Regions from separate parts of the Mesorhizobium waitakense genome, predicted to be linked through region 2. Evidence: riboswitches for the same ligand, from Rfam matches in the RefSeq annotation. Region 2 holds a riboswitch; each other region holds the start of a gene.
What was found. Region 2 has a riboswitch for S-adenosylmethionine ahead of AC07FD_RS16000 (hypothetical protein). Riboswitches for the same ligand answer to the same signal wherever they lie in the genome.

Region 1 (5,002 bases), on a different contig from region 2:
GGCCAGCGTCATGTCGTGATGCTGCGGGTCCATGGTGTCGATGTTGGCGCCGCAACGGCGCCAGAATTCCGACAGCCTCTCCAGCGCATCCGGGTCGGTGTCGGGCAGCGGGGTGAAGATGCACCAGCGATTGTCGAACAGGTCGGCGAAACCGGCATCGGGGCCGGATTTTTCCGTGCCCGCCAGGGGGTGGCCCGGAATGAAATGCACGCCATCAGGCACATAGGGCTGCATCTGCGCAATCACCGATGCCTTGGTCGAGCCGACATCGGTGAGGATCGCACCCTGCTTCAGTGCCGGCGCGATTTCCTCGGCCACAGCGCCCGACGAGCCGACCGGCACCGAGACGATGACCAGATCGGCATCGCGGACCGCTTCCTTCGCATCAGTGGAGTAGGAGGAGCCGAGCCCAAGCTCTTGCGCCCGCGCCAATGTCGCGGCACTGCGGGTCGAGATGGCGACGTGACGGGCGAGGCCCTCGCGACGGATGACGCGGGCCAGTGACGAGCCGATCAGGCCGATGCCGACCAGCGCGATCTTTTCAAACATCGGTGATGTCATGGTGTTCTAGCTTTTCAGGAATGTCGTGAGAGCAGCGACAACGCCGCGATTGGCCTCTTCGGTGCCGACGGTCATGCGCAGTGCGTTGGGAAAGCCGTAGCCGGAAACGCGCCGCAGGATATAGCCCCGCGCCGTCAGATAATCGTCCGCCGCGGCAGCCGAATGGTTCTGGTCGTCGGGAAAATGGATCAGGATGAAATTGCCGACGCTTGGCGTCACCCGCAGCCCGAGCTTGCCAAACTCCCCGTTCAGCCATGTGAGCCAGGTTTCGTTGTGCATCACGCTGCGTTGGACGTGGTCGCGGTCACGGATAGCGGCGATGCCGGCCTCGATCGCCGTCGCATTGACGTTGAAAGGGCCACGCACACGATTGATGGCGTCGACGATGTGCATTGGAGCGTACATCCAGCCTATCCGCGCCCCGCCCAGGCCAATCTTGGAGAAGGTGCGGGTCATCACCACGTTCTCGGCGCCGCCGACCAGTTCGATGCCGGCTTCATAGTCGTTGCGGCGGACATATTCGGCGTAAGCCGCGTCGAGCACCAGAAGCACATTTCTAGGCAGGCCGGCATGCAGGCGGCGCACTTCCTGGAACGGCACATAGGTGCCGGTCGGGTTGTTGGGATTGGCAAGGAATATGATTTTCGTGCGCGGCGTGACGGCGGCCAGCATCGCATCGATGTCGGCACGCTCATCGGTCTCCTTGACCGCGACCGGAGTTGCGCCGGCCGACTGGATGTAGATCTTGTAGACCATGAAGGCGTGTTCGGTGAAAATCGCCTCGTCGCCGGGAGCGAGATAGGTCTGCGCCAGAAGGCCGAGAATTTCGTCGGAGCCGTTGGAACAGATGATGTTCTGCGCGTTGAGACCATGCACCTCGGCGATCGCCTCACGCAGCCGCCTGGCGGTGCCATCGGGATAGACGTCGAGCTTCGCAGCAATCTCCCGCGCGGCCTCGATCGCCTTCGGCGACGGACCCAGCGGGTTCTCGTTCGACGACAGCTTGTAGACCTTGGCGACGCCGGCGGGCGCCGTGCTCTTGCCCGGCACATAGGCGTCGATGTCCATGATGCCCGCGCGCGGGGTTGGACGTGCCTTGTCCGGTGTCTGGCTCATGTTGCAAAATCCGTCGAGAACGCTTCCGTCTGGAAGCCGCAGCGGAAATACAAGCCACGGCCCGCAATGTCGAGAGGTGGCAGCCTCCGGACCGCGGCTGGCGGTTGACGCCGGCGCCCCACAGTCCTAGAAGAGGTGCGAAATTCCGTGGTGATTTGGCCGGTCGGCTTGCAGCCACGTTAAACAACTTGCTAAAGGGCCGTTTGCATCCTGTAACCGGCTTTGCGACGGCAATGCCGGTTTTTTGTTGTCCGCGCCGGCCGGACACCGCATCGGCATCGATTTTCGAAACGCACGGTGCGTGGATTCAAAGTGTGAGATGGATGCAATGGCCGCTCTGCGCGCTGGAAAAACCAACAACGAGGCTGATCAACCGTCGAGCCCGGTTCTGCGTTTTGGGCCCGACAAGCCGCTCAAACTCGATGCAGGCACGCTGCTGTCGCCGTTCCAGATCGCCTACCAGACCTACGGCACGCTGAACGACGCCCGTTCCAACGCCATCCTCGTCTGCCATGCGCTGACGGGCGACCAGCATGTCGGCAGCACCAATCCGGTGACCGGCAAGCCGGGCTGGTGGGAAGTGCTGATCGGCCCCGGCAAGATCATCGATACCAACCGTTTCTTCGTCATCTGCTCCAACGTCATCGGGGGCTGCCTGGGCTCGACCGGCCCGGCCTCGACCAATCCCGCCACCGGCAAGCCCTATGGGCTCGACCTGCCGATCATCACCATCCGCGACATGGTGCGCGCCCAGCAGATGCTGATCGACCATTTCGGCATCGAAAAACTGTTTTGCGTCCTCGGCGGCTCGATGGGCGGCATGCAGGTGCTGGAATGGGCGTCCAGCTATCCGGAGCGCGTCTTCTCGGCTCTGCCGATTGCCACCGGCGCGCGCCATTCCTCGCAGAACATCGCCTTCCATGAGGTCGGCCGGCAGGCCGTGATGGCGGATCCGGACTGGCATGGCGGCAAATATTTCGAGCACGGCAAGCGCCCGGAAAAGGGCTTGGCGGTGGCGCGCATGGCCGCCCACATCACCTATCTGTCGGAGGCTGCCCTGCATCGGAAGTTCGGCCGCAATCTGCAGGATCGCGAGGCGCTCACCTTCGGCTTCGACGCCGACTTCCAGATCGAGAGCTATCTGCGCCACCAGGGCATGACCTTCGTCGATCGCTTCGATGCCAATTCCTATCTCTACATGACGCGGTCGATGGATTATTTCGACCTTGCCGCCGACCATGGCGGCCGGCTGGCGGATGCGTTCGCCGGCACGAAAACCCGCTTCTGCCTGGTGTCCTTCACCTCGGACTGGCTGTTCCCGACCGAAGAGAGCCGCTCGATCGTTCATGCGCTCAACGCCGCCGGCGCGTCGGTATCTTTCGTCGAGATCGAGACAGATCGCGGCCACGACGCCTTCCTGCTCGACGAGCCGGAACTGTTTGCCGCCATCAATGGCTTCATCGGCTCCGCGGCACGGGCGCGAGGACTCGCATCATGAACGTCACCCGCAACCAGCGCGTCGACCTCGAAGTCGTCGCTAACCTCATCCCGCCACAGTCGCGCGTGCTCGACGTCGGTTCAGGCGATGGCTCGCTGCTCGAATTGCTGCAGGACACCAAGCAGGTCGACGGCCGCGGCCTTGAACTGTCGCAGCGTGGCGTCAACGAATGCGTGGCGCGCGGCTTGAGCGTCATCCAGGGCGATGCCGACAAGGATCTCGAGTTCTATCCCGACAAGGGCTTTGACTTCGTCGTCCTGTCGCAGACCCTGCAGGCCACCCGCAACCCGAAGCTGGTTCTCAAGGAACTGCTCAGGATCGGCAATCGCGCCATCGTGTCCTTCCCCAATTTCGGCCATTGGCGGGTCCGCATGTCGCTGTTCCTCAATGGCCGCATGCCGGTGACCACGGACCTGCCCTATTCCTGGTACGACACGCCCAACATCCATTTCTGCACCATCCGCGACTTCGTCAATCTGTGCGACGAGCTTGGCGCTACCGTGGAAAAAGCAACCGCGCTCGACGCCAATGGCCAGAAGATCGGCCTGTCGATGCCATGGTGGTTCTGGAACTTCTTCGGCCAGCAGGCGGTGTTCTTGCTGAAACGGTAATCCCGCCGCGCCATTGTCGACTTCACGCCTGGTCAAGGACATCCGTGGCCTTATGCGGATGCTCAACGCCATCAACGAAGATCACGTCGGCTTCCGAGTTGTCGGTCCGCAACGTCAGTATCGCCTGATAGGCGGCCGAGTTGTACCATCCGCGCACGTGTTGCCTGTCGGGAAATTCGATGATGATCAGGTGGCCCTGCCAATCGTTTTCGATGACCTCGACGTCGCCGCCATGGACCAGAAAACGACCGCCGAAAGGGGCCAGCGTGGCATCGATCTTCTGCAGATATTCGACGATCTGCGGACCCATCCGGGCTTGGCGCATATGGGCAACGGCGTAAGCAGTCATGACAGTACTCCCTCTGGGACCGAAGCCGACCAGCCGGCCTCGCGACGGCAATCTGCCCAAACACCGGCCGCGATGCGATTACGTCTGACGTAGTAGAATGCATTCGGATCATAGACGCGTCATTCATCGCAAGGGCGATTCGCAAGCATAGCGCGCGGCAATAGTGTTGCAGTTGAAGCGCTAGATACTGGAATTCGTCGTTTCACGCGCATTGAGCAGCATCCCGGTGGGGCGACAGGTACGTCTGTTTTTTGTAGCGTCGTGGCCAATACGGGGGATATGGAAGGGGGAGTCCGATCCATTTGACCGTCCTAAAGATCGAAAGACCTGGCAGGAAGCGTATTTTTTCGCTGGAAATGGCTGACGCAGTATGACCGGGAAGACAGAGCACGCTCCTCTCATCACGGTCATCACGCCGACTCACAACAGGCGTGAGGCGGTATTGCGCGCCGTGGAAAGTGTACTTTCCCAGAGCATGCCGAGGTTCGAGCATATTGTCGTCGACGATGGCTCGACGGACGGAACCGCGGCGGCACTGGCCGGCATTCGTGATCCGCGACTGATCTATGTCGGCGCGAAATGGCGAGGCGCCAATGCCGCCCGCAATGCAGGCATCGAGCGCGCGCGGGCACCCGTCGTGACGTTCCTCGATTCCGACGACGTCTATCTGCCGCACAGGCTCGAACGGACCCTGACCTGGTTCGATGCCAATCCGGCGCTCGAAGTGCTGATCAGCTCCTATGTCTCCCTGAAGGGCGGACGCGCCACCGATTGCATAAATCGCGATGCATTCCTAAACTCTGCCACGCTGGAGCGAACGCTGGTCGCGGAGACAATCTTGATCGCGGGATCGGCGATAACAGCGCG
Region 2 (5,002 bases):
TCACAGCGCAGCCTCGCGGCGATCCGTGCGACATGCGGACGCGCAGCAGTATTGCCCTGCGGTCCGAGCCGCGGCGGCGTTCCAGCTATGGATTTAGTGCTGCCCTTCAGCCCGCCGGTTCTGGCGTTGGGGCTCAGGTGGGTGGCCAGTGCATTGCCCTCTAGGGTAGTGGCGGTTGACCGCAAGCGGTTGGCAGCGGCGTGCAACACACCGCCTGCAGCGACGGCACCCCACGCTTAGGATCCGCTAGGACGATGACAAGCCACGCCGGTACTGGGACGGAGTCTTGCCGGTCCAGCGCCGCGCGGCATGACTGAAGGCGCTTGGCTGATGGAAGCCCAGCAGCCACGCGATCTGGGAGATTTGCAGGCCCGGCTCCTCCAGGTGGCGAATGGCGAGATCACGCCGGAGATCATCCAGAATGGCCCCGAAGCTGAGCCCTTCTGCCGCGAGGCGGCGTGCGAACGTCCTCTCGCTCAGCCCGAGGCTGCCGGCCACCTTCTTCGCGCTCGCCTCGGCGTGGGGCAGGAGCGGCGCGATGGTGTTCTCGACTATCGTGCGGAACGGGCCCACGTTGGTGGGCCGGGCCGCCATCGCCTGCTCGCAATTCTCGACCATCAGCCGGTTCAGGAATGGATCGGCGGCCACCAGCGTCCGGTCCAGCAGCGCAGGGTCGAATATCAACTCGTCCGAGTCGGCGCCAAAGTTGACGTCGCAGCCCAGCAGGTTCCGCGCACGGCGCAGATCGCCCGAGCGCTGGTGGACGAAGTTCGCGACCAGCGGAGAAATCCTGTGGCCGACGAGTTGCCGGCAGAGCCGGACGAGCGTCAGTGCGAAGGACTCCATTTGGTGTCGGTCGAGGTGCCGCGGCACGCCTGCATAGGAAAGCGCGAGCCGGAAGGTCGAGCCCTTGTGCAGCCGCAAGATCAACGCATGATTCGCCGCCTGGGCGTACCGTTCGAGGCGGCGTAGAGCATCGCCGAGGCAATGCGACGAGGCGGCGACGTAGTAGAGCATGCCGAGTTCGCGCAGATCGAATTGCTCGGCCAGGTTCAGGCCGAGGAAGTCGTCGCCGAGGGTGCGCGAAGCCTGCTCGAGGAATTCGATCTGCGACCTGACATCGATCCGACCGTCGTGATCGGGGGCGACCGCTGACAGTCCGGCGCGGGCGAGCAAAGGGGCCGGATCGATGCCGCGACGATTGAGTTCAGCTACGGCGAGGCGCGTGGCCAAGCCCGCTGCGGTCGGCGCCGCTGTGAGTCGTCGGAAAACAGTCTCATTCTGGTCGGCCACAGTCGCCCACTATCACGACGCACGATTAACGCTTCGTGAGCCTTTGGCGGCTCAGCGCAAATCACTCTCTGGCTGGCAAGGCGCGGGCGGCGCAGGCTCCGTTATTATAAAGGCAGCATTCTAGCGCCGCCGGCCTCAAGCGGCGAAACATCCGTCGCCGCGAGGAACGCGGGGACGGTGCAACTGCGGCTGCATCCGCCGGGTGCATGTAGAAGGTTGTAGCGCGCTGATCAGGGCGCTGGCGCCATTGGTGGTGGCGACGCCTCATGCGAGTTCGTCAGCTTTTCAATCCAGCGGGCTATCGACTCCGGCACGGGCTCGCTACCCTGGGCCCAGCGCCGCACCAGGCGGTCGTCGCAGCGCAGGATCTCCGCTAGGCCGCGCTGCGACCAGTGCAGCACGGCAAGGCACTCGCGAAAACGATCAGGGGTCATAGCCTTCATGCGACAGGTCTGAGGGGGAATGAAATGAATAGCGCTAGCTGCGAACGATCAACGTTCCCGCGATGATGCACAGCACAGCCATGCCGATCAGCATGGCCGCTGAAATTGGGAGCCAGGGGTTAGAAGCTCGACGTCTCGACGTTGCCGGTCGACATGGCGACGGTGCAGTTTGCTAGCTCGTTCATCATCGAGCGTGTGTATTTCAGGTCGAGTACGGCCATGCGCTCGCCACCATTCATGCTGATACCCAGTGCGTCGGCTTCCATGAAGGCGGAAACCATACCCTTACCCATGTCGTCGATGGTGATGGAGCCGTTGAACGTCGATGTGGCGGCGAGGTTTTTCCACTTGTTGTCGAGTTCGATGGTCGGCGCATAGGCCTGGCCCTTGAGGAAGGTGCCTGCCCACCGATTGTCGGCAAGCGTTAGCATGAATTGCGTTGGCGTGCCGATGATGATCATCGACGTGCCGCCGTCAAATTTGGCGGTGGCGGAGCACGACTTGTCATCGGGCAGCGCTGCAATGTCGTACCACCCGACGGCCTTCCACTTGACAACGCGACCAGTGTAGCCGTCGCCGCCAGCATGGGCGGACGTGACAAGGCACGCGCCGGCAAGCAGCGCCAATGCGATGCGTTTCATATAGGCGATCGTTCTTAGGGGGTTGGGGGTGTATCTTTTCATGACTCTCATCATCGGGGTTTCCCTCACGGTCGGCCTGGGACCATTCCCTCGGCCAGCGATGACAGCGATGTGGTGACGGACGGGAATGCCGACTTGCCCCACGCCGCCAATAGCTTGCGGCTGGCAGCCATGTTGCCCGCACCACACCATGGGTGCTTGAAGGGCGAGGCCCCGCGCGGTAGTTCTCCTTTTGCATCCAGAGAGGGCTTCGGCCCCGCCAACCAGCCTGACCGGCAAAGGTGGCAACGACGATGTGGCCCAGAACGGGCAACAGCAGGTCGCCAACCCTCCAGATGCGTGTGTCAACCCTGGAGGTTTTTATGCTTTCACGACGTGGTTTTCTGATTGGAGCGGGCAGTTTGCTCACGGCGGCGTTCGTCAAGGATGCGGAGGCGTTCGTTGGACGAACCGATCGACCACTGCTGGCTTCCCCACCGCAGGTGGCCGAGACGATCTGCTGGTACGAGAACGGCGAGCAGGGATACCTCCTGACCGTCGGGCAGTGGAGCTTCTGCCCTCCGCCGCCGACCTGGCGCGAGTTCTTCGTCAGCGAGGGCATCGGCCACCACGCCCGGTCCGAGACCGAGGCCATCGAGGAGGAGCACGGGATCACCCCTGATGATTACGACGATGAAATGGACGGACGGCTCTGGGAGACCGGCTTCGACCTGGAGAGTGGCCCTTGCGCGCGTGCCTATCGGTTGCTGAAGAAGCTCGACCTTGGCCCGAAGCTCCGGCGCGGGAGTGGCGAGCCGCACCTCATCTTCTGCAACGGCGACGTCTCCAACGACGAGAGCCGATGGGTCGATGCCAAGGACAAGCTCACCATCTCGCTGCTCCAGGCGCGGCTGATCGACCTGCGGCTGCCAATCGCTATCGTGGAGGGTGCGTGATGCTGCGCCGCGGTGCGAAAGTCAGCGGCGAGCGCCCCCTTGTGATCAGGCCGCTGTGCCGCAATTGCGGCGCCACCATCCATCGCCGGTTCACCTACGCCTCGTTCGGCGAAGCGCCGCCCTACGTGCGCCGCTACGGCGAGAACACCTACGTCAACAACTTCCCCGACAGCGTCACGGAGGTCGAGCGCCTGACCGGCAGGATCGCCGTCGAGGTGCGCTGGCGGCAGGATGTCGAATGCTGGATCGACTGGGCGAAGCTCTGGGACGGCGAGAGCTATCGGGATCCGCACTTCTGCGGTCGCCATTGCGCGCGCAGCTACGGCTACCATGCGGCCAACGCCGGTATCGCTCCCACTGCCAACCACGCCGCGGCTATTGAGAAGCAGCGGGCCAGGCTCGCAGCTGCTGCTGCGAGGGTATGTCGAAAGGTGGCGCCATGACCAGTTTCCTGCAATTCTGGGACATTATGGTCGAGGGGGCCAATGCCAGTGAGGAAGGCAAACTGTTCCGCGCTGCGGGGTTCGCCCTGCGGTACGAGGGCGAGGGCCGCTCGGCGTGGGTGAGGCCGGCGATCGACGGCTGGTCGATTGTGATCAATGACGAGGGGCTTAAAGGCCATCTGGTCGAGGACGGAAGATGCTGGGTGGTGGCAGCGTTCAGCGATGACCGCAACCGGCTAGCCGCTCTGGACATGCCGGCACCGACGACTGTGGCCGATGCGCTAATGATCGCGGGGTATCTGACGAACATGCTTCGGGCCAAAGGCGGGCCGCGATGACCGACAGCTTCAAGCCCGAAGTGATCGAGGCGACCATCTCCGGCATGGTGTTCCGCAAGTGCGTCTTCCTCGGCGAGCGTTACCTCTTCGCGTGCCACAGCAAGGCTGACCACCTCGCGGGCCTGCAGCCGATGGTCAGCGCCTGGCAGACTGAGGAGCAAGCCCGCTTTTACGACGGTGAGGCCAGTCGGCTCGGATTCGATTTCCACGGCTGGGCAAGGGCTGAGCCGACGCCCGACGACGCCTACCCTTTCCCGATGTGGATCGTCTTTGAACACCCGGCAGACTTCCCAACCTGCTTCGCTGCCAAGCTTTTCCACATCACCCGCGAGGGCAACACGATCCCGTCGCAGTCACCGGACGATTTCATTACGTCCCCTTACCTGATCCCGCTGCGCGAGCGTCTGATGACCGCAAAGGGCATGACCCAACGCCTTGAGCGTCATGCGGACGACTTACCCCGTGTCGTCGAGTCATGGGTGTAAGGGAGGAACATCGGTTGGAGCCAGATGGCAGAAGACGCGCGGGATCGTTTGGCACGAAGCAGGATGCCAATACCTCAGATCAAGGAGTCGGTTTGTTCATGCTGAGCACACCAAAGCTGCAGCGCATTTCGGGTCCCTTATCGGGACCGCAGATCAGGGATCACAGCTAATGTATTGAAATTACTGGTACGCCCAAGGGGAATCGAACCCCTGTTACCGCCGTGAAAGGGCAGCGCACTAGCCCATATCGGGGCAGGATGGTCCGACCGGTCACATGTCGGTATGGCAGGCTGCGATGTCTAGATCGTCCCCCGTAAGAGCATTGGCGGAGCGAGTGGGATTCGAACCCACGGTACCGTTCCCGGTACGGAAGTTTTCAAGACTTCTGCCTTAAACCACTCGGCCATCGCTCCAGATGTGATAT
Region 3 (5,002 bases), on a different contig from region 2:
AGAGTTTCGCCTCCGCGCCAGCCTTGCCGTAGACATTCTGGGCATAGTCGGCCTGCGTGGTCGAAGCCTGAGCGCCGACCGTTTTGCCGGCAAGCGCTGCCGGTTCGGTCGAGGTGAGTTCGGTATCCTTCGGCGCCACCAGCGCGAGCGGAGTCGTATAGTATTTGTTGGTGAAGGAGACCTGCTTCTTGCGCTCCTCGGTGATGCTCATCGAGGCGATGATGGCATCGAATTTCTTGGCCTGCAGGGCGGGGATGATGCCGTCCCAGTCCTGGGTGACGATCTCGCACTCGACCTTCATCTGCGCGCACAGCGCATTGGCGATGTCGATATCGAAGCCAACAACATTGCCGTCCGGGGTGATGGTGTTGAACGGCGGATAGGCACCCTCGGTACCGATCTTCAGTTTCTCAGCAGCCTGCGCCGACAGAGAGCCGGCCGCCATCAGCAACACGGCAGCACCTGCTGCCGATATGATCCATTTTGAAATCCGCATTTTCTTGGTTCCCCTTGAACGCCGCCAGCTTGGCGACCAGAAAGCCAGCCAAGCATGACGAGCCAGCGCAGGCAAGTGTATTGCCCGACGGGAATTGGGTTCAGCGCGCTGGGCGGAAATGCTTGGACAGCTTCAGGCCTTGCGCCTGGTAGTTGGAGCCGAGATCGGTGCCGTAGAGCGCCTGCGGCCGCTTCAGCATATGCTCGTAGACCAGCCGGCCGACGATCTGGCCATGGTCGAGGATGAACGGCACTTCGTGGCTGCGCACTTCGAGCACTGCGCGACTGCCGGTGCCGCCGGACGCCAAATGGCCGAAACCCGGATCGAAGAAGCCGGCATAGTGGACGCGGAACTCGCCGACCAGCGGATCGAACGGTGTCATCTCGGCGGCGTAGAGCGGCGGCACATGCACCGCTTCCTGGCTGACGAGGATGTAGAATTCATCGGGATCGAGCACCAGTTCGCCGGCGCCGCTCTTGTGGATCGGCTCCCAGAAGTCGACGACCTCTTGTGCCGCGCGCTTGTCGACATCGACGAGACCGGTGTGATGCTTGCCGCGATAGCCGACCAGGCCGTTCTGATCGCCGTTGAGATCGATCGACAGTGCGATGCCGCCGCCGGAAATGTTCGGCGGCTCGGTTGCGACCAGCATCTCGGCGCGATGCAGGTCATGCAGCTCGGCTTCCGAGAGCAGTGCATTGCCGGTGCGGAAACGGATCTGGGACAGACGCGAACCGGTACGCACGACGATCGGAAAGGTGCGCGGGCTGACCTCGAGATAGAGTGGGCCGTGATAGCCGGCGGCGATCTTGTCGAACTCGTGGCCGCGATCGGTCATGACGCGGGTGAAGATGTCGAGCCGCCCGGTCGAACTCTTCGGATTGGCCGAGGCCGAAATGTCCGCCGGCAATGCCAGGCTTTCAAGCAAGGGCACGATATAGACGCAGCCGGTCTCCAGCACCGCCCCCTCTGCGAGATTGATCTCGTGCAGCTGCAACCGGTCGAGCTTTTCCGAAACCTTGTGGTTGGGACCCGGCAGGAACGAGGCCCGCACCCGCCAGGCCTTGTCGCCGAGCCGTAGATCCAGGCTCGCCGGCTGGATCTGATCGGCATCGAACGCGCGCGCCGACTTCAGCGCGCCGGACCGGAACAGCGCCGAAATGTCCTGATCGGGAAGAATGCCTGTCTGCCGCAAGGCTCCACTCCTAGGCCAGGCGATTTTCTGTTCGCAGGTTCTTGCCGCAAAACCGTGGAACACTGCTGCGGAACCTGCTTGGTACAAACCTCTTAATCAAGCCGGCAATTGACGCAAGCGTGGCGCGGGTCTAAAGGGTCGTTATCCCGTGGTGATTTGGCCGGTCGGCTTGCAGCCACGTTAAACAAGTCGCTAAAGGACCGTCGGGCCGCAAGGCCGTATGGACCGGTTGCGACTTTCGCGGCCGGTTTTTTTGTGTCTGGAACAAAAGCGATGAGCACCAAGAAGCGTAACTGGAAGCCTCAAACGACACTCGTGCATAGCGGAACCCTGCGTTCCGGTTTCGGCGAAACCTCCGAGGCGATGTACCTGACCCAGGGCTATGTCTACGAAACGGCGCAGGCCGCCGAAGCCCGCTTCAAGGGGGAGGAGCCGGGATTCATCTACTCGCGCTACGCCAACCCGACCGTCGACATGTTCGAAAAGCGCATGTGCGCGCTCGAAGGCGCCGAGGACGCGCGCGCCACCGCATCCGGCATGGCCGCGGTGACGGCCTCGCTGTTGTGCAGCGCCAAGGCCGGCGATCATATCGTGGCAGCACGCGCGCTGTTCGGCTCCTGCCGCTGGGTGGTCGAGACGCTGGCGCCGAAATATGGCATCGAGGCGACGCTGGTCGACGGCACCGACATCGCCAACTGGGAAAAAGCGGTCAAGCCGAACACCAAGCTGTTCTTCCTGGAAAGCCCGACCAACCCAACGCTGGAAGTGGTCGACATCGCCGCGGTTGCCGCGCTTGCCAATTCGATCGGTGCGCGGCTGATCGTCGACAATGTCTTTGCCACGCCCCTGCAGCAGAAGCCGCTGCAGCTCGGTGCGCACATCGTCGTCTACTCGGCGACCAAGCATATTGACGGCCAGGGCCGCTGTCTCGGCGGCGTCATCCTGTCGGACAAGAAGTGGATCGACGAGAACCTGCACGACTATTTCCGCCACACCGGCCCCAGCCTGTCGCCGTTCAATGCCTGGACGCTGCTGAAGGGGCTGGAGACGCTGCCGCTGCGCGTGCGCCAGCAAACGGAAAGCGCCGGCAGGATCGCGGATTTCCTGGCCGAGCGGCCCGAAATCGCCCGCGTCATCTATCCCGGCCGTGCTGACCACCCACAGGCGGCCATCGTCAAGAAGCAGATGTCGGGCGGCTCGACGCTGATCTGCCTGGACGTCAAGGGAGGCAAGCAGGCGGCCTTCGCCTTGCAGAACGCGCTCGACATCGTGCTGATCTCCAACAATCTTGGCGATGCCAAGAGCCTGATCACCCATCCGGCGACGACTACGCACAAGAATCTGAGCGACGAGGCGCGTGCCGAACTCGGCATCGGGCCGGGCACGCTCAGGCTGTCGGTCGGCCTGGAGGATACCGACGATCTTCTGGAAGACATCGAACAGGCGCTGAAGTCGGCAAAGTAAGAAGCCTTTGGCTATCAGGCGCCGGACGGCGTCTCTTCCAGCTCGGCTGCCTTGGTGCCGATGGTCATCGCGTTGCCGCGCCAGTCGACGGCGCCACCCAGCCAGCCGCGCGCCCACATCGCCGGCAGGATCAGGTCGCGCATCATGATCGCCGCGACCATGCGCGGCGACAGGTACCAGCCCTTGGACCAGGCCAGGGCGCACTCCGGAAGGTAGAAGGCCGCCAGCACGGCAATGGCGGTTGCCGAGAGGCTGAGGCCGGCGCTTGCCGCCGCCAACAGCGCGAGTGCCAGCGGCACCACTGCCCCGGTCAGGATTTCGGGTGCGAAAAACCATGGGAAGGTGACGCGGCGCAGGCGCGCCCAACGGGCCTGACGCGACCAGATCTCGTCAAAGGTGCGCCGGCCGAGCGGTTGCTCGAAGGGCGCGGCGACGAGATTGACGCGCAGGCCAAGGCCATTGACCAGCTTGGTCGCGGCAGCGTCCTCGGCGATCTCGGCGGCGAGCGCACGGATGCCGCCACTGGCGTCGAGCATCGGCTTGTTCCAGAGCATGCTCTTGCCCTGGGCAAAGCCGAGGCCAAGCGCCTCGCCGGCATATTGCCAGCGCGCCTGCAGCGTGTTGAGGAAAGCGCACTCGACCTCGGCCCAGAAGCCAGCGGGCCGCGAGCCGATCGGCGTCGAGCAGACAAGGCCGGTGTCCGGCCGCCATGCAGCCATCAGGTGCTGGACGTAGTCTCTCGGCATCAACACGTTGGAATCGGCCAGGACAACCCAATCGTGGCGCGCCGCCTCCCAACCCTTGACGCAATTGTTGAGTTTCGGGTTGGCGCTGATGCGGTCGTCGCCGATCAGCAGCCGCGCCGGCACCTTGGGAGAACGGGCGATGGCGGCACGGATCAGCCTGACCACCGGATCGTCGGCATGGGCGACGCAGAAGACCAGTTCGTAGCGCGGCCAGTCGAGCGAGAGGGCGCGCTCCAGCGTCTCCTGCGTGAACGGCCCGACACCACGAGATGGCACGATAATCGACACCGGCAGTGGCTTGCCGGCCGGCGGCGCGATGGTGCGGTGCCGCTTCAGACGCGAAGCGGCGAGCAGGATGCTGGCGAGGTTTGAAAGGATGAGAGCGATCGAAAGCGAGGCGGCTATGAGGGTGAGTTCCATCGAGACCTGGCCACTCCAGAAAAGACGGCCCGCGTGATGGCCGTTTTCAATAGTTCGACAGAGCGCCGAGTCGCCCGCTTCGTGCACACCACCATTGTCATGTGTCACTTAAATGACATTCTTTGTCGGCACCTGCCTTTCAGGCCGGGCGCGACAAGACGCGCACGTTGACCTGCTCGCTCGGAGCGAGGACAGTTCGACCTGGATTGTTTTGGAGCCGCTTATGTACCGCGCCGTGACGCGCAACATCGAAGTGCAGGTCAGGCCGTTCTATCTGGAGGACCGCTCGGATCCGTCGGAGAACCGCTATGTCTGGGGCTATCAGATAACGATCGACAACCAGTCGGATGAGTTCGTGCAGTTGTTGTCGCGCTATTGGCACATCACCGACGGCACCGGCCGGGTCGAGGAGGTGCGCGGTCCAGGTGTCGTCGGCGACCAGCCCGAACTCAACCCCGGCGACAGCTATCAATACACGTCCGGTTGCCCGCTTTCGACACCGTCCGGCATCATGGTCGGGCACTACACGATGCGCAACAAGCGGGGCGAGACGTTCGACATCGCCATCCCCGCCTTCTCACTCGATCTGCCGGGGACGCGGCGGACGATGAATTAGCTTCGCCTCACCGGCCGCAGCCGGTGAGGCGCGTTCTCTACTGGGCCGCCGCAAATTCCGCCGGA

Region 1: it holds a riboswitch for S-adenosylmethionine, as region 2 does, so the genes downstream of both, metX (homoserine O-acetyltransferase MetX) here and AC07FD_RS16000 (hypothetical protein) in region 2, are expected to answer to the same signal.
Region 3: it holds a riboswitch for S-adenosylmethionine, as region 2 does, so the genes downstream of both, AC07FD_RS20330 (O-succinylhomoserine sulfhydrylase) here and AC07FD_RS16000 (hypothetical protein) in region 2, are expected to answer to the same signal.

Annotation. Positions count from the first base shown of each region.
Region 1 covers NZ_JBWKME010000204.1:53,280-58,281, forward strand. Annotated here, with positions in the region: gene AC07FD_RS37355 (prephenate/arogenate dehydrogenase family protein) at 1-561, opposite strand, end outside; gene hisC (histidinol-phosphate transaminase) at 568-1,677, opposite strand; SAM riboswitch at 1,815-1,892, shown strand; gene metX (homoserine O-acetyltransferase MetX) at 2,006-3,175, shown strand; gene metW (methionine biosynthesis protein MetW) at 3,172-3,786, shown strand; gene AC07FD_RS37375 (DUF1330 domain-containing protein) at 3,809-4,135, opposite strand; gene AC07FD_RS37380 (glycosyltransferase family 2 protein) at 4,506-5,002, shown strand, end outside.
Region 2 covers NZ_JBWKME010000069.1:7,224-12,225, reverse strand. Annotated here, with positions in the region: gene AC07FD_RS16015 (AraC family transcriptional regulator) at 247-1,233, opposite strand; gene AC07FD_RS16010 (helix-turn-helix domain-containing protein) at 1,524-1,736, opposite strand; gene AC07FD_RS16005 (hypothetical protein) at 1,856-2,419, opposite strand; SAM-I-IV-variant riboswitch at 2,607-2,704, shown strand; gene AC07FD_RS16000 (hypothetical protein) at 2,740-3,312, shown strand; gene AC07FD_RS15995 (hypothetical protein) at 3,312-3,755, shown strand; gene AC07FD_RS15990 (hypothetical protein) at 3,752-4,093, shown strand; gene AC07FD_RS15985 (hypothetical protein) at 4,090-4,578, shown strand; tRNA gene AC07FD_RS15980 (tRNA-Ser) at 4,902-4,991, opposite strand.
Region 3 covers NZ_JBWKME010000094.1:58,286-63,287, forward strand. Annotated here, with positions in the region: gene AC07FD_RS20320 (ABC transporter substrate-binding protein) at 1-496, opposite strand, end outside; gene AC07FD_RS20325 (2'-deoxycytidine 5'-triphosphate deaminase) at 597-1,691, opposite strand; SAM riboswitch at 1,830-1,907, shown strand; gene AC07FD_RS20330 (O-succinylhomoserine sulfhydrylase) at 1,965-3,155, shown strand; gene AC07FD_RS20335 (ceramide glucosyltransferase) at 3,170-4,321, opposite strand; gene apaG (Co2+/Mg2+ efflux protein ApaG) at 4,545-4,937, shown strand; gene AC07FD_RS20345 (Hsp33 family molecular chaperone) at 4,975-5,002, opposite strand, start outside.